2 regions of the Serratia sp. MMO-28 genome follow, and region 2 is predicted to be linked to the other one. Evidence: predicted binding sites of a transcription regulator. Region 2 holds the regulator's gene; the other holds the start of a gene.
The links. Region 2 encodes Fur, which represses iron uptake genes when iron is present. Its sites were predicted from a motif close to ATAATAATGAGAACNACTATCAA; they were not measured.

Region 1 (15,714 bases), on a different contig from region 2:
GGGCATCCAGCAGGCAACCGAAGCCGGTAAGTCGATCTTCTTCCTGATCGAAGCCAACCCAGGCCCAGGTATGGGCGTGCTGATGGCCTACCTGTTCTTCGGCCGCGGCAGCGCCAAGCAGTCTGCGGGCGGTGCGGCGATCATCCACTTCCTGGGCGGTATTCACGAGATTTACTTCCCCTATGTGCTGATGAACCCACGTCTGCTCCTGGCGGTTATTCTGGGCGGCATGACCGGTGTGTTCACCCTGACCGTGCTGAACGGCGGCCTGGTGTCCCCAGCGTCTCCCGGTTCTATCCTGGCGGTATTGGCCATGACGCCAAAAGGTGCCTACTTTGCCAACCTGACGGCGATCTTCGCGGCCTTCCTGGTTTCCTTCGTGGTTTCTTCTTTCCTGCTGAAAACGTCAAAAGTGAAAGAAGAAGACGATCTGGAAGAAGCAACCCGTCGTATGCAGGACATGAAAGCTCAGTCCAAAGGTGGCCAGGCGGCGGTTAACGCTGCGGTAGATGGCGATCTGAGCACCGTGCGTAAAATCATCGTGGCTTGCGACGCCGGTATGGGTTCCAGCGCCATGGGGGCCGGTGTGCTGCGTAAGAAAGTGGCAGACGCCGGGTTGAAACAGATCTCCGTGACCAACTGCGCGATTAACAGCCTGCCGGACGATGTGGATCTGGTGATTACCCACCGCGATCTCACCGAGCGTGCGATGCGCCATGCGCCGCAGGCCCAGCACATCTCGCTGACCAACTTCCTTGACAGCCAGCTGTATAACGATTTGACCGCGCGTTTGGTGGCGGCAAACAAAACCAGCGAAACCGAGCAGAAAGTGATCGCCACGTTGGACGACAGCTTTGAAGCCAGCGAACAGAACCTGTTCAAACTGAGCGAAAGCAACGTGTTCCTCAATCTGCATGCGACCGACAAAGAGCAGGCAATCCGCTTTGCGGGTGAGCAACTGGTGAAAGGCGGCTACGTGGAGCCTGAGTATGTTCCGGCGATGCTGGAGCGTGAGAAGCTGACTTCCACCTACCTGGGCGAGTCGATTGCCGTGCCGCATGGCACCATCGAAGCCAAAGACCGCGTGCTGCGCACCGGCGTGGTGTTCTGCCAGTATCCGCACGGCGTGCGCTTCGGTGACGAAGAAGATGAAGTGGCGCGCCTGGTGATTGGTATCGCCGCCCGCAATAACGAGCATATCCAGGTGATCACCAGTCTGACCAATGCACTGGATGACGAAAGCGTGATTGAGCGGCTGGCGAACACCACTAGCGTGCAGGAAGTGCTGGATCTGCTTGGCGGCAAGAAAGCCTGATAAAACAGAATCATTTTAAAGGGTGCAGCTTGCTGCACCCTTCTACATTAATAAGGTAGGACTATGAAAGCATTACACTTCGGAGCCGGGAATATCGGCCGTGGTTTTATCGGCAAACTGCTCGCCGATGCACATGCCGAACTGACTTTTGCTGACGTTAACCAGACGGTGCTGGATGAGCTGAACAAACGCAAAAGCTACCAGGTGCATGTGGTGGGTGAGCAGGCGCGGGTTGAGAACGTGAACAACGTCAGCGCCGTCAACAGCGGCAGCGAAGAGGTGGTGGCGTTGATCGCGACTGCGGATATCGTGACCACCGCCGTGGGCCCGCAGATCCTGGCGAGGATCGCCGGGACGATCGCCAAAGGGCTGGTTAAACGCCATCAGCAAGGGAATACCCAGCCGCTGAACATCATCGCCTGCGAGAACATGGTGCGCGGCACCAGCCAACTGAAGCAGCACGTGTTCGATGCGCTGCCGCAGGATGAGCAGGCCTGGGTTGAGCAGCATGTCGGCTTTGTCGATTCCGCCGTAGACCGCATCGTGCCGCCTGCAGAAGCGGGCAGCAACGATCCGCTGGAAGTCACGGTTGAAACCTTCAGCGAATGGATTGTCGATCAAACCCAGTTTAAGGGCCAGCCGCCGGCAATTGCTGGCATGGAACTGACCGACAACCTGATGGCGTTCGTTGAGCGTAAGCTGTTTACCCTCAACACCGGCCATGCGATCACCGCTTATCTTGGCCAGCAGGCTAACTTACTGACCATCCGCGATGCCATCCTCGATCCGGCGATTCGCCAGACCGTGAAAGGTGCGATGGAAGAGAGCGGTGCGGTGCTGATCAAGCGTTACGGTTTTGAGGCCGACAAGCATGCGGCGTACATCAACAAAATCCTGTCACGCTTTGAAAACCCGTACTTGCACGATGACGTAGAGCGCGTTGGCCGCCAGCCGCTGCGTAAGCTGAGCGCGGGCGATCGCCTGATCAAACCGCTGTTGGGCACGCTGGAATACGGCCTGCCGCACGCCAATCTGATCCAGGGCATTGCTGCCGCCATGAGCTATCGCAGTGAGCAAGATCCGCAGGCCAAAGAGCTGGTGGAACTGCTGGCAACGCTCGGGCCACAGGCCGCGCTGGCGCAAATCTCCGGTTTACCGGCTGACAGTGCCGTAGTGAGCGAAGCGGTCGCTGCCTATAACGCCATGCAGCAGCGCTAAGCAGGTTGGGCATGTGCCCCCCCTCTCCCTGTGGGAGAGGGCCGGGGTGAGGGAACGGGGGAGCCTGGCATAAGAGTATGCTCGACCTCTGTACTGACTCCGTGTACGCTGCGCAGTCCGTTTGCCAACGGATCGCGTCAACGAAGCCTGGTTAGTGGCAACGATTGATGAACAATAGAGTGTTAAAGTACAGTCCCCACGCCATGCGAAAAGCGATGATGGAACAAGCACAGGCATTTGAAAATAAAGTTCTGGAAAAACTGAACGCAGGTAAGACGGTGCGCAGTTTTCTGATTGCAGCGGTCGATCTGCTGGCAGAAGCGCTTAACGTACTGGTGGTTCAAGTGTTCCGCAAAGACGACTACGCGGTGAAATATGCCGTCGAACCGCTATTGTCCGGCGAAGGGCCGCTGGGCGAACTTTCGGTCCGTCTCAAGCTGATGTACGGCTTGGGCGTGATTTCACGCCACGAGTATGAAGATGCTGAACTGCTGATGGCGATGCGTGAAGAACTGAATCACGATGGCTCGGAATACCGCTTTATCGATGACGAAATCCTTGGCCCTTTTAGCGAATTGCACTGTGTCAGCGCCTTGCCGCCGGTGCCGACCTTTCTGCAGCCCGGCGAAGCCGATGAATCGCTGATTGCCATGCAGCACCAGCGTTACCAGCAGATGGTGCGTTCCACCATGGTGCTGTCGGTGACCGAACTGCTGGCCGGTATCGGAGCCAAACAACCCTCCCGCCTCTCTCCGCTGGGTGCGCAAAAGCCTTAAGCGAAGGCAGTACGCCATTCATCAAACAGCAGCCACAATGCGGTTGTGGCCATCAAACCTGCCATCAGCGCGTTAAATAATCTCAGCTTCCAGGTCACGCGCAGCGCGTGGCGCAGCCGATCGCCCATCAATGCCCACACCAGAACGCAAGGGATATTTACCGCTGTAAAACCGGCAATAGTCAGCAGCGTGTGGCTAAGGGTGGCCCCTTCGCGCGGGGTGAACAGGATCGCCACATTAATCACCATCAGCCAGGCTTTCGGGTTGACCGCTTGGAACAATGCACCGCCGATAAAGCGCATTGGCTGCGCCTGCTGTGTGGCATCCGGTGACGCGGCTTTGAACAGTTTCCACGATAGCCACAGCAGATAGGTACAACCTAACGCGGCCAATGGGAAGCGGATGGCACTAGCCCAGTTGATGATCACGGCCAGCAGCGTGGTGGTCAGCGCAAGCTGAACCGCACAACCGGCACTGATACCGAACACCATCGGTAAGGTACGGCGGATGCCGAAGTTGACGCCGGACGATGCCAGCAACAGGTTGTTGGGGCCGGGGGTAATTGACATCACGGTAACGTAACTGACAAAGGCTGAATCCAGCATAGAAAAGCTCCTAAAGGGTAGAGATGCGGGTTGGTTATCAGCATAAGGGCCGAAGGGGAATGGTGACAGAACCAGAAATGCAGTATTGTTATGGTTACAGTTACGCTATTTTAAAACTGTAACCATTAATTGGAGCCAAACTGTGACCCTGCTTGATGAGACCCCGGACATTCGTTACCGACAACTGGCTGATACGCTGGCGGTGGCGATTCGCCGTGGCACCCTGTTGCCCGGCAGCCGCCTGCCTTCGGTACGGCGCTGCGCGCAGACCCATAACGTCAGCATCAATACCGTGGTGGCGGCTTACCGCCAGTTGGAAGACCGTGGGCTGATCGAAGCGCGGCCCCAGTCCGGCTTCTATGTGCGTGCCACGCTACCGGCGCTGAAAACCGCCTCGGCCCCCAGTAACCGCATAGAAAAACCGGCGGATGACGTGCTGGCGTTGATCGATACCGTGTTTGCCGCCCAGCAGAATCCGGCGTTTACCAATCTGTCGCTGGCTTGCCCACAAACCAGCGATTTTTATCCCGGCAGCAAGCTGGGGCGTATGCTTGCTTCACAACTGCGCCGCCAGCCGAACCTGATCGGGCAATACGCATTGCCCCCCGGCAGCCTGCGGCTGCGCCAGCAGGTCGCCCGGCGCTCAATGACCTTGGGTATGTTGCTGGAGCCAGGAGATATCACCCTGACGCACGGCTGCATGGAGGCGCTGCAACTGGCGCTGCGCGCCACCACCAAACCGGGCGATTGCGTGGGCCTGGAATCGCCAACCTACTTTTACCTGCTGCCGCTGCTCGCCAGCCTGGGGCTGAAAGCCTTGGAGATCCCGACCGACTCGCAGCATGGCCTCTCTTTGGACGCACTGGAACTGTTGCTGCAAGAAAAACGCCTTAATGCGGTGATCGCCATGCCGACGGTGCAAAACCCGCTCGGATGCACCATGCCGCTGGCGGCGAAAAAACGGCTGGCACGGCTGATGAACGATCACCAGGTGCCACTGATCGAAGATGGTCTGTACGCCGAACTGCAATTCGGCAGTGCGCTCAGCCCGGCGGTGAAATCGTTCGATCGCGATGGCTGGGTGTTGTTCTGCTCCAGCTTTACCAAAACGTTGGCACCGGATTTCCGCATTGGCTGGGTGGCCGGTGGGCGTTTTAGCGAAGCGCTGCATAAGCTGAAGGCGGTCTCTTCCATGTCGGAGTCACTGCTGCTGTCGGAAACGCTGGCGACGTTTCTGGAAGCCGGTGGCTACGATCATCATTTGCGCAACCTGCGCAAACGCTATGCCGCACAGGTGGAAGAGGCCAGAGCGCTGATCGCCCGCCATTTCCCGCGCGGCACGCGGGCGACGCAGCCCGCAGGGGGATTTGTGTTCTGGGTTGAGTTCCCGCCGGCGGTGGATGCGGTAGCGCTGTTCCACCAGTTGCTTGAAGAACAGATCTGCCTGACGCCGGGCACGCTGTATTCCCCCAGCGGGCGTTATCGTAATGGGCTGCGGCTTTCCTGCTGTTATCCGTTTGATGCGCGCTACACCCAGGCGCTGGCGCGCGTGGGGGCCAAAGCCTGCGAAATGAGCGGGCTGTCAGCGGGAATTGCGTAAGACGAACGATCGGCGTTTTGCTATACTGCCTGCATCATTTTTAGCGTGCCAATAGCGGCATACACAGGCCAAAGACCATGAAAGAGATAGAAAAGGCAGAGATTAAGCGCCTTAGCGACCTGCTGGACGCACTGAAGCATAAAGATACCGCGGTGATCCAACAGGGCAATGTCGACCTGATCGCGCAGCACACCAAAGAAAAAGAGAAGCTGGCGGCAGAAATTGAACGCCTGAAGCACGTGCGCGTAGAGAAGCTGAGTGCAGAAGCCCAGAAGCTGAGCCAACTGCCGTTCAGCCGTGAGATCACCAAAAAAGAGCAGGCGGATATGGGTTCGCTGAAGAAAAATGTGCGCGGCCTGATCGTAGTGCACCCAATGACGGCGCTAGGCCGTGAGATGGGCCTGAAAGTGGTGACCGGTTACGCGAAAAAAGCCTTCTGACTGCGATGCTGGGGCACAAGGGCTCGCCCCAGACGCTCTTCCCCTGCTTCAGTGGCCAAGCAAGCGGCGATTGAAGTCCTCAATTCTGCTGGACGTGATGCGCGTCAGCATGGTTTTGCTCCAACTGGCAGAAAGCCCGGCTACCGCCAGCAGGCGGTGATACTGCTCTGCGTCGAACGGCAGGTGCCAGGCAATGCCAATGGCTTCGGCGACAGAAACGTCGCTGCTGCGGGTGACCAGCTCAAGCGGCCGATCGCCGCTGACCATACCGGCTGCAATAACGCGATAGAGCCAGCCGCAGCGGCCGCTTTGTTGCATCAGCACCGAGAGATCGTCAATCGCGAAATGTGCGTTAAGTTTAAAGCACGGTGAACGTGGCTGAGTGACCTGGATCAGCGCATCCCCCCAACGGTAGATATCGCCCATAAACACGTTGTCTTCGGTCAGGCCGAGGGTGGAAAGGTTTTCACCAAACGCCGGGGCCTCGAACAGCTCGGCCTGCGCCGGGAACTGCTTGCGCCAGTGGGTATAATGTTCACGAGGGTAGTGGCAGAGCGCGCGATCCGGCCCGCCATGGTGGACCTTTTCTGCCTGTTCATCTCCTACCAAGCCTAGCGGGGTGAGTATCACTGCGCCATCGACCCGGCGTTTGGCTATGGCGCTGGGCCGCATGCCTGCATAGGGTTGGATGCTGCCGGTATAAACCTCGGGGTGCTGCATCATTGCCTCCACTTTCATAGTGCAAACCAGGGGTACAGCCCAGAATACCCTGAGTCGGCGGTGAGCAACAGCACAACCCGCCTGGTATCACCAGGCGGGACCGTGTCAGAAAGTGGTCCAGTTGTTTTCTGCTGTGGTGCTGGTTTCCCGCGGTTTGCCGGCCGGAGGGGCTTTGAGCGTTGCCGTTTTCACCTCACTGGGCTCATGGCGATCGGCTAAGCGGAAGACCGAAACGCTCTGCAACAGCATTTCCGCCTGTTCCTCCAGCGAATCGGCGGCGGCAGCGGATTCTTCCACCAGCGCGGCGTTCTGCTGGGTGGTGTGGTCCATTTCCACAATGGCCTGGCCGATCTGCGCGATGCCGCGCGTTTGCTCATCGGAGGCGGCCGCAATCTCTGCCATGATATCGCGCACGTGCGTCACCGAACGGACGATCTGCTCCATGGTGTTGCCGGTGTTTTCCACCAAGGTGGTGCCGGTCTGTACGCGGCTGACGGACTCGGCAATCAACCCTTCGATCTCCTTCGCCGCCTGCGCACTGCGCTGGGCCAGATTGCGCACCTCACTGGCCACCACCGAGAAACCGCGCCCCTGCTCACCGGCTCGAGCCGCTTCCACCGCCGCATTCAGCGCCAGAATGTTGGTCTGGAAAGCAATGCCGTTAATCAGGGTGGTAATTTCGGCAATACGCTGTGAACTGCCGGAAATGTCACGCATCGTGCTGACCACCTGGCTCACCAACTGGCCGCCCTGCTGTGCGGTTTGTGAGGCATCGGTGGCCAACTGATTGGCATGATGCGCGTTTTCGGCATTCTGTTTCACCGTTGCGGTGAGCTGCTCCATACTGGCGGCGGTTTGTTCCACTGCCGCCGCCTGCTGTTCGGTACGTGAGGAGAGATCGGTATTGCCTGCGGCAATTTCCGTGGCGGCAGTGGACACCTGGCTGACGCCCATCTGGATTTTCTCGATCATATCGCGCAGATTCTGGCTCATGGCCGCCACGGCATTCAGCAATTGGCCCAGCTCATCGCGGCGGGTGCTGGTTTGCGCCTGGCGCAAATCGCCGGTTGCAATGCGCTCTGCCAGCGCCAGCGTGGTGTGCAACGGGCGGGTAATCTGTAATGTGATGCGCCATGACACCAGCAGGCCCATGAGAATCGCAATCACGGCAATGATCGCCATCTGTAGCTGTGCGGTATCAATATTCTGATTGGTTTGCGCCAGCTCGTCTTTCATAAAGACGCCGATCAGCGCATCGACTTTCTGCGCGGTGTCGCCTAATTGCTGGCTGAGCTGTTGTTCGTTTTCATAAGCCGGTAGGTAAACCGCAATACGGTCTTTGTACTCATCCAGCGCCGTCAACAGCGGTTGCAGCAATGGCCGGTCGGTGTCCTGTAAACGTTGGCTGATCGCATCGGCCGCGCTGTGGGCGTCGTCGATGGCGAGCAACAACGGAGTTTCTGCCTCCTTGGTTGGGCTCAGCAGCAGGCCACGGGCATAGTAGCGGATCAGGGTCAGCTTCTGGTTGAGCTGGGCAAAAGCCAACTGCAGTTCGCCCTGGGCTAACTGTTGTTCAACCTGGCTCAGACTCTCCTGCAGCTCGGACATATTCCAGGTGGCGCGTATCCTATCTTTCTTCGCCACCGCCTGCTGGAAGCTATCTCGCTGCTGCTGATATTTGTTCATCAGCCCTTTCAGCGACTCCAGCTCTTGGCGGCTATGCGGATCCCAATCCAGCTCCTGCGCATGAGCGATCAGCTTGACCACATTCTCGATATGCGTGCGGTTGCTGTTCAGATAATCAACTTTATACGTTTGGCCGAACATGGCACGGGCGTATTTCGCCTGGCTGATTTCATTGGTTATCTGGGCGCTGAAATCGATGCGTTCGGTACGCGATTCAATAAGACGAAGATAATATCCCCCGGTGCTGGCGATAATGATGGCCAGTAATAAAATCAAGGCAAATCCCAACGAAAGCTTTTTACCTACGGTGAGATGGGTGAACTTTCCTGCCAATGTTTTCAGTGCCGCCATAAGATTTTCCTATTCAAGGCGATCGTTAAGTGAACAAAATATCGGCAATAAATGACCAGGCTTTAGTGACAGGCAGACAAAAAAATGCCCGCATCGGTGCGGGCAGTGTTGGAAACGCGTCGGTTACTTTTTCGCTTCGGTAAAGCGTTTCGCCGCTTCGTCCCAGTTCACCACGTTCCAGAAGGCCTTGATGTAATCCGGGCGGCGGTTCTGGAATTTCAGGTAGTAAGCGTGTTCCCACACGTCCAGGCCGATAATCGGGAAACCAGAGGCGCCAGAAACGGCTTCGCCCATCAGCGGGCTGTCCTGGTTAGCGGTGGAAACCACGGCCAGCTTGTCGCCTTTCAGCACCAGCCAGGCCCAGCCGGAACCGAAACGGGTGGCTGCGGCTTTCTCGAACTCTTCCTGGAACTTCTCCACGCTGCCGAAATCACGCTCGATGGCGGTTTTCAGATCGCCACTCAGCGTAGTGCCGGTTTTCAGGCCTTTCCAGAACAGGCTATGGTTAGCGTGGCCGCCCGCGTTGTTACGCATAAAGGTGCGTTTGTCGGCAGGGACTTTATCCAGATCCTGGATCAGCGCTTCAACGCTCAGCGGAGCCAGCTCAGGGTAAGCTTCCAGCACGGTGTTGGCGTTGTTGACATAGGTCTGGTGGTGTTTGGTGTGATGGATTTCCATCGTTTGCTGATCGAAATGCGGTTCCAGTGCGTCGTAAGCATAAGGCAGGGATGGCAGTGAATAACTCATAATCATCGTCTCCAATGGGTGTTGGGCGGCGCAAGGCATGAGCACCGCATAAGCAATCGGGTCCCATTATAGGGTATTAAATGAGATTGAAAATGATTATCAATGCCGTATGGGTTGTGTGGTTTCTGTGCTAATCGACAATGCGCTGTGGATGCGTAAACACCGTTGCCCGGCCCGGTTTGCTGAAACCGACTAACGTTAAGTTACTGCGCTCGGCGATCTCCACCGCCAGCGAGGTGGCGGCAGAGACCACGAACAGGATCTCGGCACCGCACATTGCTGATTTTTGCACCATCTCATAGCTGGCGCGGCTGGAAACCAGGATCGCCCCCTGCTGCCAGCCCTGTTTGGCGCGCAGGCCGAGCATTTTGTCCAGCGCCACGTGGCGGCCCACGTCTTCACAGCCGCCGAGCAACTCACCTTCCGGCGAGATCCAACTGGCGGCATGAGTGCAGCCGGTATGCTGGCCGACTTCCTGTACCTGACGCAGTTGCCCCAGTGCGCGATCGAGATTGGCGAGCGAGAAGGTTTGGCTGAACGGCAGCGGAGTGACCGGGCGGAAGATATCCGCCAGTTGCTCAATACCGCAGACGCCGCAGCCGGTGCGGCCCGCCATCGCGCGGCGGCGCTCTTTTAGCCCGCTAAAACGGCGGCTGGAAAGCTCAATCTGCACCTCAAGGCCGTTGCAGGTGGGATTTACCTCTATACTGTAGATATCGCGCGGTGAGTCGATAATACCTTCCGACAGGGAAAAACCCAGGGCGAAGGCCTCCAGATCTTTAGGGGTGCACATCATCACCACGTGGGAAATGCCGTTATAGACCAGCGCGACCGGAACCTCTTGCGCCAGCCAGTCTTGCTGCGCAGCAGACAGTTGCCCGCGCTGAAAAACCGGGGCCTGGATCATGCCTGTGATCGCAGTCGCGTTTGTAGGTTGCTTTGGGTCTATTTTGTTCACTTTAGTGGTACCTGTTTGTAACAACCCCAAGTCCGCTATGATATCATCGCGGCGTCGTTGCGGCCTTCTGGCCAAACCAACATAAGAACAGTGATTTTAGCGCTTCCAGCTTTATCGGGGAAAGCGCCATTTGAAACAATGTGACAACACGAGTGAAAGGAGACCCCCATGCAGGTCAGCAGAAGGCAGTTCTTTAAGATCTGCGCTGGCGGTATGGCAGGGACGACGGTAGCTGCTCTGGGCTTTGCCCCGGAAGTGGCGTTAGCGGAAACCCGGCAGTACAAGCTGCTGCGCGCCCGTGAAACCCGTAATACCTGTACGTATTGCTCAGTCGGCTGTGGGCTGTTGATGTACAGCCTTGGAGATGGCGCGAAAAACGCCAAAGAGAGCATTTTCCACATCGAAGGGGATCCGGATCATCCGGTAAACCGCGGTGCGCTTTGCCCGAAAGGCGCCGGTCTGGTGGATTTCATCCACAGCGAAAGCCGCCTGCAATACCCGGAATATCGCGCGCCAGGTTCTGACAAATGGCAGAGAATCAGTTGGGATGATGCCTTTACCCGCATCGCCAAGCTGATGAAAGAAGACCGCGATGCCAACTTTGTAAAAACCAACGATAAAGGCGTCACCGTCAACCGTTGGCTGACCACCGGTATGCTGTGTGCCTCGGCCTCCAGCAACGAAACCGGATACCTGACACAAAAATTTAGTCGCGCTCTCGGCATGCTTGCCGTAGACAACCAGGCGCGTGTCTGACACGGACCAACGGTAGCAAGTCTTGCTCCAACATTTGGTCGCGGTGCGATGACCAACCACTGGGTTGATATCAAGAACGCGAACTTAATTATCGTCATGGGCGGTAATGCGGCAGAAGCGCATCCAGTGGGTTTCCGCTGGGCGATGGAAGCAAAAATTCATAATAAAGCCAAGCTGATCGTCATCGATCCGCGCTTTACCCGTACCGCATCGGTGGCGGATTTTTACACGCCTATCCGTTCTGGCACCGACATTGCCTTCTTGTCGGGCGTCTTGCTGTACCTGATCACCAACAACAAGATCAACCGTGAATACGTTGAAGCCTATACCAACGCCAGCCTGCTGGTGCGCGAAGACTTCAGCTTTGACGATGGCCTGTTCAGCGGCTACGACGCGGAAAACCACAAGTACGATAAAACCACCTGGAACTACCAGCTTGATGAGAACGGCTTTGCCAAGCGTGACGTCACCCTGCAAGATCCGCGTTGCGTGTGGAACCTGCTGAAACAGCACGTTAGCCGCTATACGCCAGAAGTGGTAAACAATATCTGTGGTACGCCAACCGAAGACTTTATCAAGGTTTGCGAATATATCGCCGAAACCAGCGCCAACGACAAAACCGCCTCGTTCCTGTACGCCCTGGGCTGGACACAGCACACGGTCGGCGCACAGAACATCCGTACCATGGCGATGATCCAGTTGCTGCTCGGCAATATGGGGATGGCAGGCGGTGGTGTGAACGCCCTGCGCGGCCACTCCAACATCCAGGGCCTGACCGATCTCGGCCTGTTGTCACAAAGCCTGCCGGGCTACCTGACGCTGCCTTCCGAGAAACAGCCGGATCTGGACACCTACCTGAAGGCCAACACGCCGAAAACGCTGTTGCCGGGCCAGGTGAACTACTGGAGCAACTACCCGAAATTCTTCGTCAGCCTGATGAAGAGCTTCTACGGCGACAAAGCACAGAAAGAAAACAACTGGGGCTTTGACTGGTTGCCGAAGTGGGACAAAGGCTACGACGTGCTGCAGTACTTCGAAATGATGTCGCAGGGCAAGGTTAACGGCTACCTCTGCCAGGGCTTCAACCCGGTTGCATCGTTCCCGAACAAGCACAAAGTGGTCGATGCGCTCTCCAAGCTGAAATTCCTGGTGACCATCGATCCGTTGAATACCGAGACGGCCACTTTCTGGCAGAACCACGGCGAATCGAATGACGTTGATCCTTCGAAGATTATGACCGAAGTGTTCCGCCTGCCATCCACCTGCTTTGCCGAAGAGAACGGTTCGATCGTCAACTCCGGCCGCTGGCTGCAATGGCACTGGAAAGGGGCTGATGCTCCGGGCGAAGCGCTGGGAGACGGTGAAATTCTGTCTGGGCTGTTCTTGCGCCTGCGCGAGATGTACGGCCGTGAAGGCGGTGCATTGCCTGAGCAGGTGCTGAACATGAGCTGGAACTACCTGATTCCAGATGCTCCGGCACCAGAAGAAGTGGCGATGGAAAACAACGGCAAAGCGCTGGCGGACGTGCTCGATCCGGAAGGCAAAGTGCTGGCGAAAAAAGGCGAACAGCTCAGCACCTTCGCGCATCTGCGTGATGACGGTACGACGGCGAGCGGTTGCTGGATCTTTGCCGGTAGCTGGACGCCTGCGGGTAACCAGATGGCGCGCCGTGATAACGCCGATCCATCCGGCCTTGGCAACACGCTGGGCTGGGCCTGGGCGTGGCCGCTCAACCGCCGCATTCTGTATAACCGTGCTTCTGCCGATCCTGCCGGTAAACCGTGGGATGCCAAACGTCAGTTGATCGAGTGGGATGGCACCAAGTGGAGTGGGATTGATATCCCGGACTACAGCGCCGCACCGCCAGGCAGCGACGTTGGGCCGTTTATCATGCAGCCGGAAGGCATGGGCCGCCTGTTTGCCATTGATAAAATGGCGGAAGGGCCGTTCCCTGAGCACTACGAGCCGTTTGAAACGCCGCTTGGCACTAACCCACTGCACCCGAACGTGGTGTCCAACCCGGCGGCGCGCGTGTTTAAAGACGATCTGGCCGCGATGGGCAAAGCTGACAAGTTCCCGTATGTCGGCACCACTTATCGTCTGACCGAGCATTTCCACTACTGGACCAAGCACTCGCTGATTAACGCGATCACGCAGCCGCAGCAGTTCGTGGAGATCGGTGAAAAGCTGGCCGAGAAGAAAGGCATCAAGAACGGCGATCTGGTGAAAGTCAGTTCCAACCGTGGCTTTATCAAGGCGAAGGCGGTAGTCACCAAGCGTATCCGCACGTTGCAGGTGAACGGGCAGGATGTCGACACCATCGGTATCCCGATCCACTGGGGTTACCTGGGTGTGGCGCGGAAAGGCTTTATCGCCAATACGTTGACGCCGTTTGTTGGCGATGCCAATACGCAAACGCCAGAGTTCAAGGCGTTCCTGGTTAACGTGGAAAAGGTGTAACGGAGACGAGTTATGGCAATGCAATCTCAAGACATCATTCGTAAATCCGCGACCAATGGTTTAACACCGGCCCCGCGTGCCCGTGACCACCAGGAAGAAGTGGCCAAGCTGATTGATGTGACCACCTGTATCGGCTGCAAGGCCTGTCAGGTGGCGTGTTCTGAATGGAACGACATCCGCGATGAAGTGGGGTACAACGTCGGGGTTTATGATAACCCCGCCGATCTGACCGCCAAATCCTGGACGGTGATGCGCTTCTCTGAAGTGGAGGAGCACGGCAAACTGGAGTGGCTGATCCGCAAAGACGGCTGCATGCACTGCGCCGATCCTGGCTGCCTGAAGTCCTGCCCGGCGGAAGGGGCGATTATCCAGTACGCCAACGGCATCGTCGATTTCCAGTCTGAGCACTGTATCGGCTGCGGTTACTGCATCGCCGGTTGCCCGTTCGACGTGCCGCGCATGAACAAGGAAGACAACCGGGTGTACAAATGCACCCTGTGCGTTGACCGCGTTGATGTCGGCCAAGAACCGGCCTGTGTGAAAACCTGCCCGACCGGGGCGATCCACTTTGGCACCAAAGAGGCGATGAAGGATATCGCCGCGGAGCGTGTCGGTGAACTGAAAACCCGTGGCTACGAGAACGCCGGTCTGTACGATCCGGCGGGCGTGGGCGGTACCCACGTGATGTACGTGCTGCATCACGCCGACAAACCGCAGCTTTATCACGGTTTGCCGGACAACCCGACCATCAGCCCGGCGGTGACCTTCTGGAAAGGGATCTGGAAACCGCTGGCAGCCGTCGGTTTTGCTGCCACCTTTGCGGCTAGCGTGTTCCACTACATCGGTGTCGGTCCAAACCGCGTCGAAGAAGAGGAAGATGACGACAAGCCACACGATGAGGAGACGCGCAAATGAGGAAGGAAAAGCCAATTCAGCGTTATAACGCGCTGGAGCGGATGAACCACTGGGTTGTAGCGTTCTGCTTTATTCTGGCAGCCATCAGCGGGCTGGGGTTCTTCTTCCCCTCCTTCAACTGGCTGATGAACATTTTCGGAACGCCACAGCTGGCGCGCATTCTGCACCCCTTTGCCGGGGTGATTATGTTCGCTGCGTTCATGATCATGTTCCTGCGCTACTGGAAATATAACCTGTTCAACCGCAACGATCTGGTTTGGGCCAAAAACATCCACAGAATCACGTTGAATGAGGAAGTGGAGGGGGATGACACCGGGCGTTATAATTTCGGGCAGAAATGCGTATTCTGGGTGGCGATCATCAGTCTGGTGCTGTTGCTGGCCAGCGGCATCGTCATCTGGCGGCCGTACTTCGCCCATGCCTTCCCTATCCCGCTGATCCGTTTGGCGTTGCTGGTGCATTCGCTGGCTGCGGTGGGCTTGATCATCACGATTATGGTGCACATTTATGCCGCTCTGTGGATAAAAGGCACCATTACCGCGATGGTGGAAGGCACTGTTCCGGCGGCCTGGGCCAAGAAACACCATCCGCGCTGGTACCGTGAGGTCCGCGAGAAACAACAGGAAGATAAACCCTGATGAGTATCCGCATCGTTCCTAAAGAGCAGTTAGGGGCACAGCGCGAGAAGTCCACAACGGCGGAAACCATTCCGCCGTTACTTTTCGCTAATCTGAAAAGCCTGTATACCCGCCGAGCTGAACGTCTGCGCCAATTGGCCACAGACCATCCGCTGGGCGATTACCTTAACTTTGCTGCCAGTATCGCGGCCGCGCAGAACAATGCGTGCCACGATAATCCGCTGGTGCTCGATCTCACTGCCGCCTTGGTGCAGGGGGCCGCCAACGGCAAACCGCCGCTGGATGTGAGCGTTTACCCGCGCAGTGAACACTGGCACAAACTGCTGGCATCGCTGATCGCCGAATTGCGCCCACAGGCACCAGAACACGTGGTTCCGGTGCTGGAAAACCTGGAAAAAGCCTCCGCCCATGAGCTGGAGCTGATGGCCAGTGCGTTGCTGAACCATGAGTTTGCCAAAGTGGGCAGCGATAAAGCGCCGTTTATCTGGGCTGCCCTGTCGCTGTATTGGGCGCAGATGGCTAGCCAGAT
Region 2 (15,714 bases):
ATAGAGCGGCTGAGAGCGCCGCCCTGAGGATCAAAAGATATTGATATCCGCCACTGAAGGGAAGATATGGCTCGGGCGGAACGGCATGGTTTCGACATCGTCCAAGTTAGAAACACCCGTCAGCACCAGAATGGTTTCCAGCCCGGCCTGGAAACCGGCCAAAATGTCGGTGCGCAGGTTATCACCGACAATCACGGTTTCTTCAGAGTGGGCCTGCAATTTGTTCAGCGCTGCGCGGATAATCCATGGGCTCGGTTTGCCCACGTAAAACGGTTGGCGGCCAGTGATCTTTTCGATCGGCGCACACAGCGCCCCGCAGGCTGGAACAAATCCGTGGCCGTGGGTATCTGGGTTAGTAGCGATAAAACGTGCGCCGTTATTCACGAAGTAGGCCGCTTTATGCATCATATCCCAGTTGTATGAGCGGGTTTCACCGACGATAACGAAGTCCGGGTTGATATCGGTAATGGTAAAGCCGGCTTTATACAGTTCGTGAATCAGTGCACCCTCACCAATCACGTAGGCTTTTTTGCCTTCCTGGCGGCGTAGAAAATCTGCAGTGGCCATGGCTGAGGTATAAAACGCGCTTTCTGGCACCTCCAGCCCGGCAGCGGCAAAGCGGTTGACCAGATCCTGCGCGGTTTGCGACGGGTAGTTGGTCAGCATAACCAGTGGCATTCTCTGCTCCTGAATGCGAGCCAGAAACTGGTCTGCGCCCGGAACAGCGGTGTTGTCGTGCATCAGCACGCCGTCGATGTCACATATTACGTTTTTAATCATCATTGTTGCTGTTTCTCATGATTGACCTTTTGCCTTTCAAGTTACTGCAGGATTGGCAGTAACCTGAAATCTTTTAGGTAGAGTTGCAGGCAAAATGCGCAGCTAGCACTAGTGCCGGGGGGAATTTAGCTTTCCAACAGCCGCTGTAACAGCACACCATTGAGCATGGCCCGTTTGACCAGCGCGAAAGCACCGATCGCCGAGCGATGATTGAGTTCAGAGGTAACCACCGGCAGATTTTTACGGAAATCCTTCAGCGCCTGCGTATTGATGCAGCCTTGGATCGCTGGTAACAACACCTTGTCGGCTTCGGTGATTTCACCGGCAATCACCACTTTTTGCGGGTTGAACAGGTTGATCGCGATCGCCACCGCTTTACCGAGATAGTGGCCGACGTGCTCGATCACTTCGCTTGCCAGCAGATCGCCACGGTTGGCCGCTTTGCAGATCGCCGCAATATTACAGTCGTCTAAGGTTAATTTGCTTGGGTAGCCCTGCGTCAGCAAATGGCGCACGCGCTGCTCAATCGCCGCGTTGGCTGCGACGGTTTCCAGGCAGCCAAAGTTGCCGCAGTGGCAGCGTTCACCGAGGGGATCGATCTGAATATGGCCGATCTCACCCACGTTGCCGTTATTACTCAGGAAGATTTGCCCGTTAACGATAATCCCCGCGCCGGTGCCGCGGTGCAGGCGCACCAGAATGGAGTCTTCACAGTCACGGGTAGCACCGAAGTAATGTTCCGCCAGTGCCAGGCTACGAATATCATGACCGACAAAACTGGTGACGTTGAAACGTTGCTGAAGATTATCGACCAGCGTCCAGTTATTGACGCTGATGTGCGGCATATAGTGCACCACCCCTTTGGCTGGAGCGACCAGGCCAGGCAGGATCACGGCGATGGCGATCAGCTCACGCAGCTTGCGCTGGTAATTTTCAATAAATCGCTCAATAGCATTGAACAGTGCGTTTTCCAGTGTCTCCTGGGTGCGTTCCGGCAGGGGATAGTGTTCCTCACCCAGCGATTTACCACTCATGTCGTACAGCGTAATGGTGGCGTCATGGCGGCCAAGGCGCACGGCGACGGTGTGGAACTGGCGGGTTTCAGAAACAATGGAAATAGCACGGCGGCCACCGGTGGAGGCTTGCTGATCGACTTCTTTGATCAGCCCGCGCTCCAACAGTTGGCGAGTAATTTTAGTGACGCTGGCGGGGGCTAGCTGGCTGAGTTCAGCAATCTGAATCCGCGAGATCGGGCCTTGTTGGTCGATCAAACGGTAAACTGCCGCGCCGTTGAGTTGTTTGACTAAGTCAACGTTCCCTATTTGTGCCTGTCCGCCAGTGCTCATCAATAATTTTACTCTTTGTCTGTGAATGATACCCACATGACTTGGAGTTGCAGCTACGCGGCAAGGGCGCGAGTCCCCAGGAGCATAGATAGCTATGTGACTGGGGTGAGCGCCCGCAGCCAACAACGCTGCGGCTTCAAGTAAGCGGGGTATAAACCTCGTTACCGTTAACGAAGGTTGTAGTGATCTTATAATCACGGGTAAATGCGGTCAGGTTTGCCACCTTCCCAGCCTCAATCGTGCCTAAGCGTTGTGCAACACCAATGGCACGTGCCGGGTACAGAGTCGCCATCCGCAGCGCTTCGTCCAGTGCAATCCCCACGTGCTCCACGCTGTTCTGCACCGCTTCGATCATGGTCAGTGCGGAGCCACTCAGGGTGCCGTTTTCATCAACGCATAAGCCATCGCGATAGTATATTGTTTTGCCAGCAAAAATAAATTGATCAATCTCCGCGCCTGCAGGGGCGGTGGCGTCGGTGACCAGTACCAATTTATCACCTTTTACCCTTTTGGCGTTACGGATACTCGCCCAGGCGACGTGATGGCCATCGGCAATAATGCCGGTGTAGACTTCTGGCGTGTCAAAAATTGCCCCCATCAGGCCGGGTTCACGCCCGGTAATGTATGGCATGGCGTTGTACAGATGCGTGGCGAAGGTAATCCCCGCGCCGAAACCGATACGTGCCTGATCGTAGGTGGCGTTTGAGTGGCCAGCGGAAACTACGATACCGGCATCGCTCAGTTGCTTGATGAAATGAGGCTCAACCATTTCCGGTGCCAGCGTCACTTTGCCGATCACGTCTGCGTTGGCACACAAGTAGTCGATCATCTCGCTGGTTGGTTTGCGGATAAACGCCGGGTTGTGAGTCCCTTTCTTGACCGGACTCAGGTATGGCCCTTCCAGATGCAGGCCAAGCGCCTGATTCGGATTGTTTTTCAAGTAAGCGCGCATCACGTTGATGCCGTGCTTCATAAAATCGTCGCTGCAGGTGATCAGCGTCGGCAGGTAGCTGGTGCAGCCCGATTTCTCGTTGGCACGCTGCATGATTTCCAGCGTGGTTTCCGAGATGGCTTCCAGCGAGTCGTTGAATTGCACACCGCCACAACCATTAAGCTGAACGTCAATAAAACCGGGGGCTAGGATGGCGCCACCCAGATCGCGCGTTTCAATGCCAGCAGGCAACTCAGCCAGTGGGCAGACTCGTTCAATCAGACCATCAGCAATCACTACCGCGTGGTCATCAAGCACGTCATGGCCGGTAAAAATCCGGCATTGGGTTAAAGCGAACATGTAGCCCCCTGCAAAAATTAAAGACTATTAACGCTTTCCGCTTCTAATTCACGGAAATATTTAACGGTTTTCACCTTCAGCTCCATAGTGGAAGGCTCATCGCAGACCACGATGGATTTCGCGTGCAACTGCAGGCAACTGATGGTCCACATGTGGTTGACGCAGCCTTCAACGGCGGCTTCCAGCGCTTGTGCTTTGCCACGGCCGGTGACCAGAATCATCACTTCTTCCGCGTCCAGCAGCGTGCCTACGCCCACGGTCAGTGCGTATTTCGGTACCTGGCTGACGTCGCCGCCAAAGAAGCGGGAGTTGGCAATGCGGGTTTCTTCCGTCAGCGTTTTGATACGAGTACGTGAAGACAGAGAAGAGGCCGGTTCGTTAAAGGCGATGTGCCCGTCGACGCCCACGCCCCCCATGAACAGGTGAACTTTACCGTAGGACTTGATCTTGGCTTCGTACTGGCGGCACTCTTCGTCCACGTCTGGCGCATTGCCGTTCAGCAGGTTGATATTTTCGCTCGGGATATCAACGTGGTTAAAGAAGTTGCTGTACATAAAGGTGTGATAGCTTTCAGGGTGTTCCTGCGGCAAGCCAACATATTCGTCCATGTTGAAGGTTACCACGTGCTTGAAGCTGACTTCACCTGCTTTATGCATGGCAATCAGATGCTTGTAGGCTTCAAGTGGGGTACCGCCGGTTGGCAGGCCGAGCACAAATGGGCGTTCGGCCGTCGGTTGGAATGCGTTGATGCGTTGAACGATGTGGCGTGCAGCCCATTTGCCGACTTGTGCAGTATCTTTCAGTGGGATAAGTCTCATCATACACCTCTTGGTAAAATAAACTGTGGCTATACTGTGATGGGGTCAGAGCTGGAACCTTAAGCGTAACCCAGCTTTGCGAAGCTCGCGTTAAACGTCAGCGCCCTTTGATTTTTTGAATGATAAAATAAGTTTTGTGCGATGGCTAGCAATGTGGCAGCTTAAGACTGCTTTTTGGTGATGTAACTCACAAAAAATGAGGTTTTAATTTGCGATACGAAATAATTTTTTTACACTCCGCATGAAGAGACTCTATCCCACCATTAAACTCAGTGGGATACCGTCTGTTACGTGCCAGGCGTTATTTAATTTCTAAAAGGTAGTGAGTTTTCTCAATAAACTACTAATAGGGTCCGTCCGCGGACGAATAGGGGGAAAAGGTGAACATTCTTAGTTATTTGCAAAAGGTAGGCCGGGCCTTGATGGTTCCGGTCGCCACGCTACCTGCCGCCGCCATCTTGATGGGCGTCGGGTACTGGATTGACCCTGTGAGTTGGGGCGGCGACAACGCTCTGGCAGCATTGTTTATCAAATCCGGTGCGGCCATCATCGACAACATGGCAGTGCTGTTCGCCGTGGGTGTGGCCTATGGTATGTCAAAAGACAAAGACGGTGCCGCAGCGCTGACCGGCTTTGTTGGTTTCCTGGTGTTAACTACCCTCTGTTCACCGGGTGCGGTGGCCATGATCCAGAAAATCCCGGTCGATCAGGTGCCTGCTGCCTTCGGTAAAATTCAGAACCAATTCGTCGGTATTCTGGTAGGGATCATCTCCGCCGAGGTCTACAACCGTTTCAGCGGCGTTGAGCTGCCGAAGGCGCTGTCGTTCTTCAGCGGCCGTCGCCTGGTACCGATCCTGATCTCCTTCCTGATGATTGTGGTTGCTTTCATCATGATGTACGTCTGGCCGGTGGTTTTCAGCGGCCTGGTGAACTTTGGTGAGCACATCCAGAAACTGGGTTCCGTTGGCGCGGGTATCTACGCGTTCTTCAACCGTCTGTTAATCCCGGTGGGCCTGCACCACGCGCTGAACTCCGTATTCTGGTTCGACGTTGCCGGTATTAACGATATCCCTAACTTCCTGGGTGGGCAGCAGTCCATCGAATCTGGTAAGGGCATCGTCGGTATCACCGGCCGTTATCAGGCAGGTTTCTTCCCAATCATGATGTTCGGCTTGCCGGGTGCGGCATTGGCGATTTATCACTGCGCCCGTCCTGAGAACAAAGCTAAAGTACTGGGGATTATGCTGGCAGGGGCCTTTGCGGCCTTCTTTACCGGTATCACCGAACCGCTGGAATTCTCCTTCATGTTCGTGGCTCCGGTACTGTATGTGATCCACGCCGTGCTGACCGGTATTTCCGTATTCATCGCCGCCAGTATGCAGTGGATTGCCGGTTTCGGTTTCAGCGCCGGTCTGGTGGATATGTTCTTGTCAACGCGCAACCCGCTGGCGACCCACTGGTACATGCTGATCCTGCAAGGCCTGGTGTTCTTCGTTATCTACTACGTGGTGTTCCGTTTCACTATCAGCAAATTCAACCTGATGACTCCAGGCCGTGAGCTGGCGGTTGCCGGTGACGAAACCGACGGTTATGACGTGAATGTGAACAGCGACTCAGGTAAAGAAGAAAACGAAACCACAACGCTGGCTCGTCGCTATATCGGCGCTATCGGTGGTTCCGACAACCTGACCGGTATTGATGCCTGTATTACCCGTCTGCGCCTGAACGTGAAGGACTCTGCGCTGGTTAACGATGCCATTGCCAAACGTCTGGGTGCTTCCGGGGTGATCCGCCTGAACAAGCAAAGCGTACAGATTATCGTTGGCACCCGTGCCGAACTGATTGCCAGCGCAATGCGTAATATCGTGGCTGCAGGCCCGGTCGCTGCCACGGCAGCCCCTGCCGCAGTTGCTGCTGCAGAAGTGAAGCCGCAGGCCGTGCCTAATGCACCGAAAGCGTCTTTCCAAGTGCTGGTGGCACCAGTAACCGGTGGCGTCGTCGCGTTGGATCAGGTGCCGGACGAAGCCTTTGCCAGCAAGGCGGTGGGTGACGGTGTGGCGATTCGCCCAACCGACAGGACCGTTGTTGCGCCAGCCGATGGCACCGTGGTGAAAATTTTCAACACCAACCATGCTTTCTGCCTGGAAACGGACAAAGGTGCGGAAATTGTGGTGCACATGGGTATCGACACCGTTGCGCTGAATGGCCAGGGCTTTAAACGCCTGGTGGAAGAGGGTGCAGAAGTGAAAGCAGGTCAGCCGATTCTGGAAATGGATCTGGAGTACCTGAATGCCAATGCGCGCTCAATGATCAGCCCGGTGGTGGTCAGTAATGCCGATGATTATGCAGGCCTGACGGCGTTGGCAAGCGGCCACGTGGTGGCTGGCCAGACCAAGCTGTTCGAGATTCAAAAGTAAGCCTGTTTCCCCCGAGTTATTTCGGGGGGTAAACGAGCCGTAACCTTGGCGGGAGAAGAGCGATCTTTTCCCGCTTTTTTGTTTTTGTACGGTGCGGCTTATTTTCGTGAAACTAACGGTTGTTTCCGGACGTGGCTTGTTGGAACATAGGCGGTTATGTGTAGCGCTTTGCATTAGAGGAATAATGACATGAGTGAGGCAGAAGCCCGCCCAACCAATTTTATCCGCCAGATCATTGATGAAGATCTGGCGTCCGGGAAGCATACGTCGGTACAGACCCGCTTCCCACCAGAGCCGAACGGTTATTTGCACATCGGCCATGCGAAATCCATCTGCCTGAACTTTGGCATTGCGCAGGATTACCAAGGCAAGTGTAACCTGCGTTTCGATGACACCAACCCGGCAAAAGAAGACATCGAATATGTTGATTCGATCAAACATGATGTGGAGTGGTTGGGGTTCAAGTGGAGCGGCAACGTTCGTTACTCTTCAGATTATTTTGATCAACTGCACCAGTATGCGGTTGAACTGATTGGCAAAGGCTTGGCCTATGTCGATGAGCTGACGCCTGAGCAGATCCGTGAATATCGCGGCACCCTGACCGCGCCAGGTAAGGACAGCCCTTACCGTAACCGCTCGGTGGAAGAGAATCTGGCGTTGTTCGAAAAGATGCGCAACGGCGAGTTTGCCGAGGGCAGCCTGTGCCTGCGTGCCAAAATCGACATGGCTTCGCCGTTCATTGTGATGCGCGATCCGGTGATCTATCGCATCAAGTTTGCTGAGCACCATCAGACCGGCAACAAATGGTGCATCTACCCGATGTACGATTTCACCCACTGCATTTCCGATGCGCTGGAAGGGATCACCCATTCGCTGTGTACGCTGGAGTTCCAGGACAACCGCCGCTTGTACGACTGGGTATTGGATAACATCACTATTGCCTGCCATCCGCGCCAGTATGAGTTCTCGCGTCTCAACCTTGAGTACGCCATCATGTCAAAGCGCAAGCTGAGCCTGCTGGTGAGCGAGAAGGTGGTGGAAGGCTGGGACGATCCGCGTATGCCGACCGTTTCCGGCCTGCGTCGCCGCGGCTATACCGCAGCCTCTATCCGCGAGTTCTGCCAGCGTATTGGTGTGACCAAACAAGACAATAACGTTGAGATGATGGCGTTGGAGTCCTGCATTCGTGACGATCTCAATGAGAATGCCCCACGGGCCATGGCCGTGCTGGATCCGGTGAAAGTCATCATTGAAAATATGACGGATGATGTACAGAGGGTCACCATGCCTAATCATCCGAACAAGCCGGAAATGGGCAGCCGTGAGGTGCCATTCAGCCGTGAAGTGTACATCGATCGTGCCGACTTCCGTGAAGAAGCGAACAAGCAGTACAAGCGCCTGGTGCTAGGTAAAGAAGTGCGTCTGCGTAATGCCTATGTGATTAAGGCCGAGCGTATTGAGAAAGATGCTGCAGGTGAAATCACCACCATCTTCTGTACTTACGATCCTGAGACGCTGAGCAAGGATCCGGCCGATGGCCGCAAGGTGAAGGGCGTGATCCACTGGGTGTCTGTGGCACATGCACTGCCTGCGGAAATCCGTCTGTACGATCGCCTGTTCAGCGTGGCGAACCCGGCAGCGGCAGAAGACTTCTTGTCGACCATTAACCCTGAATCGTTGGTGATTAAGCACGGTTTTGTCGAGCCGAGCCTGGCGGCAGCACAGCCAGAGAAAGCCTATCAGTTTGAGCGTGAAGGCTATTTCTGCGCAGATAACCGTTACTCTTCATCCGAGAAGCTGGTGTTTAACCGCACCGTTGGCCTGCGTGATACCTGGGCTAAAACGGGCGAGTAAACGTTCATTCAGGCGTCAGCGTAAAGCGTAGCTCAGGCTGCGCTTTTTTTATTTTTTAAAATAATCCGATTTTTCATCTCCGGCATTCCCTTCTGCAACCTTTCTTTTTTGCCTATAACGTGGTTTTTTTTCTCGTCTTTCTCTGCAAATTACGCCTGCATTGATATTTTGTACTGCTGATATGCTCCTTGTTATATATTCGCGATGCGAATTAATATCATTTATAGAGCGCTCTCATTTTTTCCTATAAGTAGTTGTTTTTGTCAGGCTGAAACCTTTCGTGTCTTAAGTGATTCACTGAGATATCGACATTTATTCTGATTTTATTGAATTTTTTATTCAAAAACAGAGATTGCCGATTCATGTAACAAAATCTCATCGATATGTGCTCTTTGTCATACTTTGACAATTCTCTCTCACTTTTCATTTGATAATTCGCGTCGCGAAAAATAGTCTAGCGATAGCAATAAAGCTGAGCGGAATTTTCTCCTGCCAGCAGAATTTTTACCCGATTGGGTTTTTATTAGCGTCCGAGCAGGGCTGTGGTGAACACCGGCGGACGCACTTTTAAAGTCAAGTCAAAGAGGAATTTTCTTATGGGTACGCATGGTGCTCAGCGTAAAACGCTGGTACTCGCTATCGCGGGTGCATTGTTAGGAACCGGGTTTGCTATGGCGCCTGAAGCGCAAGCGGCAGGGTTTATCGATGATTCAACGATGACCGGTGGGGTTTATTACTGGCAACGTCAACGCGATCGCAAAGATCTCAATGAAACGAAAGAAGAAACCTTACCCGATGGCACGAAAGTGACGGTGAAGAACCCTAACTACAACTCTTATACTACCAACCTGTCGCACGCCACTGCCAACCTGAGCCTGGATTTTACCTCCGGCTATGCCATGGATATGTTCGGCCTGGATGTCGGGGCCTTCAGCGCCATTGAAATCGCCGAATCCAAAGAAAGTGGCCACCCTAACGAAATCGCCTTCTCCAGCCGCAACCGTACCTATGATGAAGACTACTCTGGCGATAAAAGCGGCATCAGCCTGTATAAAGCCGCTGGTAAATTCAAATATGGCCCGATGTGGGCTCGTGCGGGTTATATCCAACCAAGTGGTCAGACGCTGCTTGCACCACACTGGAGCTTTATGCCAGGCACTTACCAAGGGGCTGAAGCGGGGGCCCACTTTGACTACGGTGATTCCGGTGCTCTGAGCTTCTCCTACATGTGGACTGACAAGTACAAAGCGCCTTGGCACCTGGAGATGGATGATTTCCGTCAGAATGACAGAAAAACCAGCGTTTCCTACCTGCACTCGCTGGGCGCTAAATACGACTTCAAAAACGAGCTGGTGCTGGAAGCCGCTTTCGGGCAGGCACAAGGCTACGTGAATCAGTATTTCACCAAGGCTTCCTACAAATTTGATGTGGCGGGCAGCCCGTTGACCACCAGCTATCAGTTCTACGGTGCTGAAGATCGTATCAGCAACCAGAACGATCCAAACAGCATCTACGACGGTTTGGCATGGCTGCAGGCGTTGACCTTCGGTTATACCACCGGCCAGTTCAACTGGCGTCTGGAAGGCACCATGGTTAAAGCGGAGGGTAACCAGGGTTATTTCCTGCAGCGTATGACCCCGACTTACGCCTCTTCTAATGGCCGTCTCGATATCTGGTGGGATAACCGTTCCGACTTCAACGCCAACGGCGAAAAAGCGGTTTACGGCGGCGTGGTGTATGACCTGAGCAAATGGGATCTGGCTGGCATGTCTGTCGGTGCCTCTTATGTTTATGCCTGGGATGCGAGGCCAAGCTCCAACCCGATTTACGATCAGAGCCAGCGTCTGCGTGAGAGCGCTTACAGCCTGGATGCCATGTATACCCTGCAGGACGGCCGTGCTAAAGGCACATCCTTCAAGCTGCACTTCACGCAATACAACAACCATTCCGATCTGCCTAGCTGGAGTGGTGGCTTCGGCAACATTTTCCAGGATGAAAAAGACGTCAAGTTCATCGTTATTGCGCCATTCACGATCTTCTAATGCTTTCCCCGGTGGCAAGGCTGCCGGGGAAATAATGCTTTAACGCGAGTCTCATTATTGGCTGCTGTGGCCTGATCCAGCGCCTATCGCCGCCCGCAGCCAGAGCAGCAATGCTTTGAGATGGCGTGCAGCGGCAAACTTTGCCTAGAGATTCGCGATAATAATGACTGATAACCGAAGAGGTTGAAGATGAACAAGTTCAAGATGAGTGCTCTCGCAGCTCTGACAGCCACCGTCGGGCTATTTGGCAGTGTGGGTTCAGCTATGGCTAACCAGCAGGTGGTTGATCAACTCAGCCAGTTGAAAGTGAATCTGAAGATGCAGGACAACCGTGCTGCGGATAATGGCGTCGATTGCGCCAAGCTGGGTGCCGATTGGGCATCTTGTAATAAGGTATTGATTACCCTGACTAACGCAGGGCAGGAAATCAAGGATAAAGACTGGGCGATTTATTTCCACAGCCCACGCCAGACGCTGAAAGTGGATAATGAGCAGTTCAAAATTACCCATATCACCGGCGATCTGTACAAGCTGGAACCTACCGACAAATTTACCAGCTTCCCGGCTAATCAGGCCGTTGAAATTCCGATTATTGCTGAATACTGGCAACTGTTCCACAGTGACTTCTTACCGCGCTGGTATGCCACTTCGGGCGATGCCAAGCCTAAGATCCTGGCGAATACCGATACCGAAGATGTACACCAGTTTGTTGCGCCATTTACCGGTGACCAGTGGAAACGCACCAAGGATGACCATAATATTCTGATGGTGCCTGAAAGCCGCTTCACCAAGAACCAGGATCTGAAAGTGCTGCCAGCGGCGGCATTGCGCGGCCAGATCATCCCTACGCCGATGGAGGTTAACGTTCATAAACAGGATGTTGATCTGAGCAAAGGCGTGGCGCTGGACCTGAGCGCTTTGACCAAACCGGCGGCAGATGCGGCAACCCAGCGTTTTGAACTGCTGGGTGTGGCAAACCATGCTGGTGGTTATCCGATCAGAACCGACATTCAGCCGGCTGCATTTAAAGGCGATCTGGCCGTTTCTGGCGCTTACCAACTGAAGATTGGTGAGAAAGGGGCGGTGGTTACCGGTTTCGATCAGGCTGGGGTGTTCTATGGCCTGCAATCTATCCTGTCGCTGATCCCGTCTGATGGCAGCAAGAAGATCGCGACGTTGGATGCTAAAGACGCACCACGCTTCCAGTACCGCGGCATCTTCCTGGACGTTGCGCGTAACTTCCACCATAAAGATGCGGTGCTGCGCCTGCTGGATCAGATGGCGGCCTATAAGCTGAACAAATTCCACTTCCACCTGACGGACGATGAAGGCTGGCGTATTGAGATCCCAGGCTTGCCGGAACTGACCGCGGTGGGGGGGCAGCGCTGCCACGATCTGAGCGAAACCACCTGTCTGCTACCGCAATACGGCTCAGGCCCAGAACCGCACGGTGGGTTCTTCTCCCGTCAGGATTATATCGACATCGTTAAATATGCTCAGGCACGCCAGATTGAAGTGATCCCTGAGATCGACATGCCTGCGCACGCCCGTGCAGCGATTGTTTCCATGGAAGCGCGCTACAAGAAACTGCTGGCTGAAGGCAAAGAGAAAGAGGCGAATGAGTTCCGTCTGGTGGATCCGACCGATACCTCTAATACCACCTCGGTGCAGTATTTTAACCGCCAGAGCTACCTGAACCCGTGCCTGGACTCATCCAAGAACTTTGTAGATAAGGTGATTGGCGAAGTTGCCCAGATGCACAAAGAAGCCGGTCAGCCGCTGCAAACCTGGCATTTTGGTGGGGATGAAGCGAAAAACATCCGCTTAGGTGCCGGTTATACCGACGTGAAGAAGCCGGAAGCGGGCAAGGGCATTCTTGATCTGAGCAAAGAAGACAAACCATGGGCCAAGTCTCAGGTTTGTCAGGCGATCGTTAAAGAAGGCAAAGTGGAAGATATGGAACACTTGCCAAGCTACTTCGGCCTGGAGGTCAGCCAACTGGTGAAAGCGCACGGCATTGACAGAATGCAGGCGTGGCAGGATGGCCTGAAAGATGCCAAAGATTCAAAAGCCTTCGCCACCAAGAATGTTGCGGTGAACTTCTGGGATACCCTGTACTGGGGCGGTTTCGACTCGGCTAACGACTGGGCGAACAAAGGCTATGACGTGGTGATCTCTAACCCGGACTATGTCTATATGGACTTCCCGTATGAAGTGACCCCAGACGAGCATGGTTACTACTGGGGCACGCGTTTCAGCGATGAGCAGAAGATCTTCAGCTTTGCGCCAAACAACCTGCCGCAAAATGCTGAAACTTCGGTTGACCGAGATGGCAACCACTTCAGCGCCAAGAGCGACAAACCGTGGCCGGGTGCCTATGGTCTCTCCGCCCAGCTGTGGAGTGAGGTTGTGCGTACCGATCCGCAAATGGAGTACATGATCTTCCCACGCGCGCTGTCTGTCGCAGAACGTGCCTGGCACCGTGCGAGTTGGGAGCAGGATTATAAAGCGGGTCGCGAGTATAAAGGCGGCGAAACCCATCAGGTTGATACCAAAACCTTGGAGAAAGATTGGCTGCGTTTTGCCAACCTGATCGGGCAACGCGAACTGGCCAAGCTGGATAAAGGCGGCGTGAGCTACCGTCTGCCAGTCCCAGGGGCACGCATTGTCGATGGTAAGCTGGAGGCCAACATCGCCCTGCCAGGCCTGGGGATTGAATATTCTACCGACGGTGGCAAACAGTGGCAGCGTTACGACGATCGCGCACGCCCGGCCGTAGCGGATGATGTTCAAGTTCGTGCTATCAGCCCAGACGGTAAGCGCTTCAGCCGTGCTGAGCCAGTAAAAGCCTAAGCTAAAAAATAGCCCATCTGCGTGTCGGCGGATGGGCTGCAAATGTGTCCTGTGTCTGAAAGAAGTGTTGCAAGAGAGTTATGTTTAGCCGTTGTTTTCCCCGGCAGGTCCGGGGATTTTTTTGCCTGTAAATTACGGGCATAAAAAAACCGCCGTTTCGCGGGCGGTTCCTCAATTCTGGTCAGTAGAGCTATCTTTTGTCGTGCAGCGTATCGTTCTCGCGGCAGTCACCCACTTCACAATGGCCATACAGATACAGACTGTGATTGGTGAGTTTGATGCCGTGCTGCTTGGCGATATCACGTTGACGCGCTTCGATAGATTCATCGCTGAATTCGATCACTTTGCCGCAATCCAGGCAAATCAGGTGATCATGGTGATGCTGTTGGGTGAGTTCGAACACGGATTTCCCGCCTTCAAAATTGTGACGCGTCACAATGCCCGCATCATCAAATTGGTTCAGCACGCGGTAAACCGTTGCCAAGCCGATTTCTTCACCCATATCTATCAGTTTTTTGTACAGATCTTCCGCACTGACGTGATGGCATGCCGGATCTTGCAAGACTTCCAGGATTTTGAGTCGCGGAAGCGTGACTTTTAAGCCGGCCTTCTTCAATGCGTTATTGTTGTCAGTCATGCGGATTCAGTCCTGTTACTATGCTAATCAAGTTGAGGCGTTTTCGCCTATGGCATCGGTCGGCACAAAAAGAGTTAATTGCGTCTCATTATAGAACCGCTTGCCCTAAATAGAAACCGTCGGTTGTTAACAAAGGTATATCTGCACTGTTGCATAGAGTACATGCAACGTCTTGATGGATGGGATAAACCGATACTTCAGTCTACCGTGATGGTGCGGGAAGTTACAGACTTGTAGCTTCTATTGCTCTAATACGTGATGCCGATGGCAGCCCTGCAGCCAATACTATGCGCTTTGCAGGGCTTTGTGCAATATCTGGAGGGCTTAGCCGACGATATCGGCCAGGCTCAGTTCTTCACTGATTTGTTTGACCCAGGCATCTACGCGGTCATTGGTCAGTTCTGGCTGACGATCTTCGTCAATCGCCAGGCCGACGAAGTGATCGTCATCTGCCAAGCCTTTAGAGGCTTCGAAGTGGTAGCCTTTTGTTGGCCAGTGGCCGACGATCGCGGCACCACGTGGTTCAATGATGTCACGGATGGTACCCATCGCATCGCAGAAATATTCTGCATAGTCTTCTTGGTCACCACAACCAAACAGGGCGACTAACTTACCGTTGAAGTCGATGTCTTCCAGCGTTGGGAAAAAATCATCCCAGTCACACTGTGCTTCACCGTAGTACCAGGTTGGGATGCCGAGCAGCAGGATGTCGAAAGCTTCCAGATCTTCTTTGCTGCTTTTGGCGATGTCGCGGATCTCAGCGACCTCTTTGCCAAACTTTTGCTGAAGATTTTTCTGGATCATCTTGGCAATGTTTTCGGTATTGCCAGTATCGCTGCCAAAGAAAATGCCTACATGAGCCATAGTACAGATAACCTTTTAATTCAATGAGATACCTGGAGTCTGCCGGTTGCTTACCTGCAACAACGAACTCTTTGGGGATCGTATTACGTAAGATCAAGGCAAGAGTTCAACCTGGGGACTCTCTCTTGCCAGTAAATGTCTATCATGCCAGAAATCTGCTCTGGGGTTTTATCGCATTTATGCGATGCCTGGGGAATGACTGCAAGCGGTGTTGATCTGGCGTCATCCTTAACGCCGCGCCGCGCGTGCGGCTGCCAAGATCATTGTTCTGGTTGTTCTTCCGCCAGTTTTGCCAGCAGCATTTGTTCAATCAATTCGCTGCGGCTGATGTTGCGCTGGTCCGCCAGCCTGTTCAGAGCATCCACGGCGTCTGCGTTGATTTTCAGCTCCACGCGCCGCAATCCACGCACTTTGTCACGCCGTAGCTGATTGCGCTTATTGATTCTAAGCTGCTCATCACGGGAAAGCGGGTTGGTTTTCGGGCGCCCTGGACGGCGTTCATCTGCGAACAGATCCAGCGTCGTGCGATCCGTTTGTTCTTTTGCCATTGTTGCGGACTACTGCAAGGGAGTTTGTATCCAAAAGCGCGTTTGCGCTTCAAGACGCTTCAGTTAACACCATTCGGGCTAATAAACCCTAACCCAAATTTACCCCCAGCCAAGCACAGATTTGCTCGTTGGACAGGGTGGCAAAATTATATCCCACAGGATTTCAGGCCATATGCAGCCCACGAGGTTGCAGCCTGAAAGGCGTCGGAAATAGCGCGCCATATTACCCCAGCAGATGGAGCAACGACAATGCCTAACTTAGCC

Region 1: the regulator Fur is predicted to act here: its motif matches at 9,539-9,561, upstream of sodA (superoxide dismutase [Mn]).

The regions. Positions count from the first base shown of each region.
Region 1 is NZ_JBBCVB010000037.1:14,042-29,755, forward strand. Features, by position in the region: gene WG891_RS23655 (PTS mannitol transporter subunit IICBA) at 1-1,315, shown strand, start outside; gene WG891_RS23660 (mannitol-1-phosphate 5-dehydrogenase) at 1,379-2,533, shown strand; gene WG891_RS23665 (MltR family transcriptional regulator) at 2,749-3,309, shown strand; gene WG891_RS23670 (LysE family translocator) at 3,306-3,914, opposite strand; gene WG891_RS23675 (aminotransferase-like domain-containing protein) at 4,057-5,514, shown strand; gene WG891_RS23680 (YibL family ribosome-associated protein) at 5,592-5,954, shown strand; gene yiiM (6-hydroxyaminopurine reductase) at 6,003-6,674, opposite strand; gene WG891_RS23690 (methyl-accepting chemotaxis protein) at 6,780-8,711, opposite strand; gene sodA (superoxide dismutase [Mn]) at 8,835-9,458, opposite strand; gene fdhD (formate dehydrogenase accessory sulfurtransferase FdhD) at 9,589-10,365, opposite strand; gene fdnG (formate dehydrogenase-N subunit alpha) at 10,585-13,632, shown strand; gene fdxH (formate dehydrogenase subunit beta) at 13,645-14,547, shown strand; gene fdoI (formate dehydrogenase cytochrome b556 subunit) at 14,544-15,185, shown strand; gene fdhE (formate dehydrogenase accessory protein FdhE) at 15,185-15,714, shown strand, end outside.
Region 2 is NZ_JBBCVB010000007.1:62,863-78,576, forward strand. Features, by position in the region: gene WG891_RS08035 (HAD-IIA family hydrolase) at 31-783, opposite strand; gene nagC (DNA-binding transcriptional regulator NagC) at 906-2,126, opposite strand; gene nagA (N-acetylglucosamine-6-phosphate deacetylase) at 2,263-3,417, opposite strand; gene nagB (glucosamine-6-phosphate deaminase) at 3,435-4,235, opposite strand; gene nagE (N-acetylglucosamine-specific PTS transporter subunit IIBC) at 4,616-6,652, shown strand; gene glnS (glutamine--tRNA ligase) at 6,842-8,506, shown strand; gene chiP (chitoporin ChiP) at 9,103-10,548, shown strand; gene WG891_RS08070 (beta-N-acetylhexosaminidase) at 10,738-13,401, shown strand; gene fur (ferric iron uptake transcriptional regulator) at 13,592-14,038, opposite strand; gene fldA (flavodoxin FldA) at 14,363-14,902, opposite strand; gene ybfE (LexA regulated protein) at 15,163-15,450, opposite strand.